2 regions of the Streptomyces sp. NPDC055749 genome follow, and region 1 is predicted to be linked to the other one. Evidence: riboswitches for the same ligand, from Rfam matches in the RefSeq annotation. Region 1 holds a riboswitch; the other holds the start of a gene.
The links. A riboswitch is a leader RNA that binds a small molecule or an ion and turns the genes downstream of it on or off. The one in region 1 is predicted to bind S-adenosylmethionine.
Positions count from the first base shown of each region.

Region 1 (3,201 bases):
ACCGCCCGCGCAACGTGCCGACACGCACGGCGTTCGGCGTGGCCTGGATCACCTGGTACTTCGTACTGCTCGTCGGTGGTGGTAACGACCTGTGGGCCACGCACTTCCACCTGTCGATCAACGCCATCACCTGGTTCGTCCGGATCGCGTTCTTCGTGGCTCCGGTCGTCGCGTTCATCGTGACGAAGCGGATCTGCCTCGGCCTTCAGCGCCGCGACAAGGAGAAGGTGCTGCACGGACGCGAGTCCGGCATCATCAAGCGCCTGCCGCACGGTGAGTTCGTCGAGATCCACGAGCCGCTCAGCCCGGGCCAGCTGCACACGCTGACCGCGCACGAGCAGTACAAGCCGGCCGAGATCGGCCCTGCGGTCGACGAGAACGGTGTCAAGCGCAAGGTCTCCCCGGTGGAGAAGCTGCGCGTCAAGCTCAGCAAGGGCTACTACGGCGAGGACAACCAGATCGCCAAGCCCACCACCGAGGAGTACAAGGAGATCACCAGCGGCCACGGCCACCACTGATCACCTGAACTGATCGCCACAGCGAGAGCCCCGTCCATCGAATGGACGGGGCTCTTTGCCGCCCTCCGGGCTGGATAAGGTAGAGGCCATCCCCTTATCGGCTGTGGACCCCAGGAGCGGACCATGAACGTTGTGACCCCGGACGGCGGCGACAGCGTGGCGGCTCGTTCCTGGCCGGGCGTGCTGAACCCGCTGCTGCGTGGCGAGGACCTGTCGTCGGACGACACCGCGTGGGCGATGGACCGCATCATGAGCGGCGAGGCGACCGACGCGCAGATCGCCGGTTTCGCCGTCGCGCTGCGCGCCAAGGGCGAGACGGTCGACGAGGTCACCGGGCTCGTACGGGCCATGTACGAACACGCCAACACCATTCACGTACCGGGCCGCACGGTCGACATCGTCGGCACCGGCGGAGACCTCGCCAAGACGGTCAACATCTCCACGATGTCGGCGATCGTCATCGCGGGGACCGGCGCCAAGGTCGTCAAGCACGGCAACCGGGCCGCCTCGTCGGCGAGCGGGTCGTCCGACGTCCTGGAGAAGCTCGGCGTCAACCTCGAACTGACCCCGCAGCGCGTCGTCCAGGTCGCGGAGGAGGCGGGCATCACCTTCTGCTTCGCCGTGAAGTTCCACCCCGCCCTGCGGTACGCGGCCAAGGCCCGCAAGGAGCTCGGCGCGCAGACCACGTTCAACATCCTGGGCCCGCTCACCAACCCGGCCCAGGTGCGCGCCCAGGCCGTCGGCGTCGCCGATCTGCGGATGGCGCCCATCGTGGCGGGCGTCCTCGCCGACCGCGGCAACTCGGCCCTGGTCTTCCGCGGCGACGACGGCCTCGACGAGCTGACCACCACGGCCACCTCACGGGTCTGGGTGGTCCGGGACGGTGCGGTGCGCGAGGAGGCGTTCGATCCGCGCGACGTCGGCCTGGAGCTGGTGCCCGTGGAGGCCCTGCGCGGCGCCGACGCCTCGTACAACGCCGATGTCGCCCGCCGGCTGCTGGACGGCGAGACCGGTCCGGTACGCGACGCGGTGGTGCTCAACACGGCGGCGGCGCTGGTCGCCCTGGACGGCGGGACGGGCACGCTGAACGAGGAGATCGCCGCCGGGATCGTACGGGCGCGGGAGTCGATCGACTCCGGTGCGGCCAAGCGGGTGCTGGAGCGCTGGGTGGCGGCCAGCAACGCCTGAACAGACGCTGTACGCACGGGGCGCGGTCCGGATAGCGGACCGCGCCTTGCGCATGTCCGTGCGTATGGCAAGATGCTGGGCAGGTCATGAGTGACAGCGAATAGGCCCCGGCTCGCTGTCCGGCAACCCTCCGTCCGTGGCGGGGTGCCCCGGGTGAAGACCAGGCCGTAGGCAGCGAGGTCTACGGCAAGCGCGGGCCCCTCGGCATCTGTGAATGCCAACCCCCGGGGTCCTGGTCCCTAGGGAGTCTCTTGTGAGCAAGCGAATGCGATAGGGCCCCTCCCGGCCCTCCTCCGCGCACCCTCCTTTCCTCTTCTCCTGCGCTGCCGCGTACTCGTCGGCGCGCGGAATTCGCCTGCCTGTTACGGGAGTTCGCCATGTCTGTCTCCACCGCTGCCATCGACCAGTCCATTTGTGCCCCGCTGCCGGTTCTGGGCAAGGACGTCACGGTTCCGCTCGTTACCGGTGGCGAAGTCACCTATGCCGCCCTCGACTACGCGGCCAGCGCCCCGGCGCTCCAGCGGGTGTGGGACGACGTCGCCGCGTACGCCCCGTACTACGGCAGCGTCCACCGGGGTGCCGGCTACCTCTCGCAGCTCTCCACGGACCTCTTCGAGAGCAGCCGCAGGACGGTCGCGGAGTTCCTCGGCTGCCGGGCCGACGACCAGGTGATCTTCACCCGCTCCACGACCGACTCCCTCAACCTGCTCGCCGCCGCGCTCCCCGCGGACTGCGAGGTCTTCGTCTACGAGACCGAGCACCACGCCTCACTGCTGCCGTGGCGCGACGCCCGCGTGACCTACCTCAACGCTCCCCGCACCCCGGGGCAGGCCGTCGAGGCCCTGGAGCGCGCGCTCGCCGAGCGCGACCCCTACGGCCCGGCGCTCGTCTGCGTCACCGGTGCCTCCAACGTCACCGGCGAGCTGTGGCCGGTCAGGGAGCTGGCCGCCGCCGCCCACGCCCACGGTGCGCGCATCGTGCTGGACGCCGCGCAGCTCGCGCCCCACCACCCGGTCGACATCGCGGAGCTGGACGTCGACTGGGTCGCCTTCTCCGGACACAAGCTGTACGCGCCGTTCGGTTCGGGAGTCCTCGCGGGCCGCGCCGACTGGCTCCAGGACGCGGAGCCGTACCTGGCCGGCGGCGGGGCCTCGCGCAAGGTCGCCCGGCGCACCGACGGCGGCGTGGACGTGGAGTGGCACACCACCGCGGCCCGCCACGAGGCCGGTTCGCCCAACGTCATCGGCGTCTACTCGATCGCCTCCGCCTGCAAGGCGCTGACCGAGGCGGGCTTCGACAGCCTCGTCGCCCGCGAGCAGCGGCTCGTCTCCGAGGTCCGTGCCGGACTCGCCGAGGTGCCCGAGGTCAGGGTGCTCTCGCTGTTCGGCGACGACGCCCCGCGGGTCGGCGTCATCTCCTTCGTCGTCGAGGACTGGAACAGTTCGCACTTCGCCGCCGCGCTCTCCGCGGAGTACGGCATCGGCGTCCGCGACGG
Region 1 is NZ_JBSHFH010000035.1:15,271-18,471, forward strand. Features, by position in the region: gene qcrB (cytochrome bc1 complex cytochrome b subunit) at 1-518, shown strand, start outside; gene trpD (anthranilate phosphoribosyltransferase) at 642-1,706, shown strand; SAM riboswitch class IV at 1,789-1,905, shown strand; gene ACWGO0_RS24405 (aminotransferase class V-fold PLP-dependent enzyme) at 2,084-3,201, shown strand, end outside.

Region 2 (3,201 bases), on a different contig from region 1:
GTGCAGGCCGGCGTCGATGTCCAGCATCCGTACACCCGGTTCGGCGACCCCCTGCCTGACCGCCTCGCGGTCGCCGTCGCTCAGGGCCGCGCACACCCACAGCTTGTCGTCGACGGCACTGAGGCCGGAGACGAGGCCGCCTCCGCCCCGTTTCGATGTGAGCGAGCCGTCCTCGCCCTGTGCGTACGACACGGGGCCGCGGTTGGACGCGACGAGGACCTGGGCAGCGTGCTCGGAGACCATGTAGCGGAATCTAGCCCGTTCCGTAACCCCCCAAACGTGAGTACGGCGGGTCAGGTCAGCCGTGGTCGCGCTGGCGTCCACGGCCGCGGGCCGCCGCGCGGGCGACCACTCCGGCCCCCGTCAGGGCGAGCGCGAGGCCGCCGAGCAGCCACAGCCGCTCACCGCTGCTGCCGGTCTCGGCCATCGATCCGTGCGCGGAGCTCGGGGCGGCCGTAACCAGGACCATCACGGCGGAGCTCAGCAGGGACAGTGCCATAAAGCGAGGAAATGCCATAAAAGTAAATCTAGGTAATTTTTATGACTAAACGTGTTACGCCGCGCGGCGGGACATGTACTCCGCGATCTCCCGCATCGGTGGCCGCTCCTCCGTGTCCACCACATGCGTGCGCGGTACGAAGCCGCTCTCGCCCCGCTCGAACTGGGTGAGCGCGGGCCGCACCAGATGGCCGCGGGAGAGCCGGAGCTGCGCCGTGCGGTAGATCGTCGCCGCCATCCGCCCCAGCGCCTGGCCGTCCTGGTGGCGGTGTCTGCGTACGCCGACGTCGACCTGCGCCAGCGCGTCGAGGCCCACCGTGTGCAGCGCGTCGATGAGCAGGCCCAGCTCCACTCCGTAACCGACGGGGAAAGGGAGCTGTTCGAGCAGGGAGCGCCGCACCGCGTACTCGCCGCCGAGCGGCTGGACGAATCCGGCCAGCTGCGGCCAGTGCAGATTGAGCAGGGGCCGCGCCACCAGTTCCGTGACACGACCGCCCTGACCGGCGGTGTCGCCAAGCGGGCGGTCGTACATCGCCTTCACGAACTGCACCGAGGGATCGGTGAGCAGCGGTCCGATGGTGCCGGAGACGAAGTCCGCGGAGAAGTCCTTGAGGTCGGCGTCGACGAAGCAGACGATCTCGCCGCTCGTGACCAGCAGTGACCGCCACAGGACCTCGCCCTTGCCGGGCACGGCGGGTATCCGGGGCAGGATCTCGTCCCGGTGGACCACCCGGGCGCCGGCCTCCCGGGCGACCTTCGCGGTGGCGTCCGTCGAACCGGAGTCGATCACCACCAGCTCGTCGACCAGCGGGATCCGCTCCATCAGCTCGCGCCGGATCGTCGTCACGATGTCGCCGACCGTCTCCGCCTCGTTGAGGGCGGGCAGAACGACACTGACACTCGCGCGGTGCGGATCGCGTGTCCTGGCGGCTGCGAGACGATCCAGCGGGCGATCGGCAGCCGACCAGGAACGCCTGGTCAGCCAGCGTTCCACCTCTTCCAGCACGGTCGATACTCCCTGTATGTGATCCATCTCGCGGTTCGGACGACTATCTCAACCGTCCGAGGCTTCGGTTACAGTCTTGAACAACGCGAACGGCCCTTGCATCCCGGGGTCCGCCCGCCGACAAATGCCTGGATCGGTGATCCAGTGCCACAGCGCTCATCCAGAGGGACTGAGGGAACGGCCCGTTGAAGTCCCGGCAACCCCCCCACCGACCGCGAGGTCACGGTGGGGAAGGTGCCAAATCCGTCTTGTGGCGAAATGCGTCACGAGGAAGATGAGGAGAAAGGGCCTCCGCCATCATGGCTGTGCAGACTGTTGAGACGAACACCAATTCCTCTGTGGACCTCGGTCCCGCCGTGGCACTTTCCTGCCGCGAGTGCGGCGAGCGTTTCGAGCTCGGCCCCCTTTTCGCCTGCGCGTCCTGTTTCGGGCCGCTCGAAGTGGCGTACGACCTGCCGAGCGGCTCCCCCGACGAGCTGAAGAAGCGCATCGAGGCCGGACCCAACAACATCTGGCGCTACGCGCCGCTGCTGCCGGTCCCCGCCGATGTCGCGGACAAGCCCAACATCAACCCCGGCTTCACCAAGCTGGTCAAGGCCGACAACCTCGCCCGTGAGCTGGGCGTCACCGGCGGTCTGTACGTCAAGGACGACTCCGGCAACCCGACGCACTCCTTCAAGGACCGCGTCGTCGCGATCGCCGTCGAGGCCGCCCGCGCCTTCGGCTTCACCACCCTGTCCTGCTCCTCCACCGGCAACCTCGCCGGTGCGGTGGGCGCCGCCGCCGCCCGCGCCGGCTTCCGCTCCTGCGTGTTCATCCCGCACGACCTGGAGCAGGGCAAGGTCGTCATGGCCGCGGTGTACGGCGGTGAGCTGGTCGGCATCGAGGGCAACTACGACGACGTCAACCGCTTCTGCTCGGAGCTCATCGGCGACCCGCTCGGCGAGGGCTGGGGCTTCGTCAACGTCAATCTGCGCCCGTACTACGGCGAGGGCTCCAAGACCCTGGCGTACGAGATCTGCGAGCAGCTCGGCTGGCAGCTGCCCGACCAGCTCGTGATCCCGATCGCGTCCGGCTCGCAGCTCACGAAGATCGACAAGGGGCTCCAGGAGCTCATCAAGCTCGGTCTGGTCGAGGACAAGCCGTACAAGATCTTCGGTGCCCAGGCCGAGGGCTGCTCCCCGGTCTCGGTGGCCTTCAAGGCCGGTCACGACGTCGTGCGCCCCCAGAAGCCGAACACGATCGCCAAGTCCCTGGCGATCGGGAACCCGGCCGACGGCCCGTACGTGCTGGACATCGCCCGCCGCACCGGCGGCGCCGTGGACGACGTGAACGACGAGCAGATCGTCGACGCGATCAAGCTGCTCGCGCAGACGGAGGGCATCTTCGCGGAGACCGCGGGCGGGGTGACGGTCGGCGTGACGAAGAAGCTGATCGAGGCGGGTCTGCTCGACCCGACGCTGACCACGGTCGTCCTGAACACCGGTGACGGCCTCAAGACGCTCGACGCGGTGGCCGCGACCTCGCAGGCGACCGCGACGATCCGGCCGAGCCTGGACGCGTTCCGCGACGCCGGCCTGGCTACGAGCTGACCACCCGAGACCGAAGGAAGGCACCCACCATGAGCGTCAAGGTCCGCATCCCCACCATTCTCCGCACCTACACGGGCGGCCAGGCCGAGGTACCGGCCGAGGGCG
Region 2 is NZ_JBSHFH010000049.1:33,189-36,389, forward strand. Features, by position in the region: gene ACWGO0_RS29205 (alpha,alpha-trehalose-phosphate synthase (UDP-forming)) at 1-243, opposite strand, end outside; gene ACWGO0_RS29210 (hypothetical protein) at 299-499, opposite strand; gene ACWGO0_RS29215 (glucosyl-3-phosphoglycerate synthase) at 554-1,504, opposite strand; SAM riboswitch class I at 1,658-1,785, shown strand; gene thrC (threonine synthase) at 1,804-3,096, shown strand; gene ACWGO0_RS29225 (MoaD/ThiS family protein) at 3,126-3,201, shown strand, end outside.
Region 2: linked by a shared signal. The riboswitch ahead of thrC (threonine synthase) and the one ahead of ACWGO0_RS24405 (aminotransferase class V-fold PLP-dependent enzyme) in region 1 are both predicted to bind S-adenosylmethionine.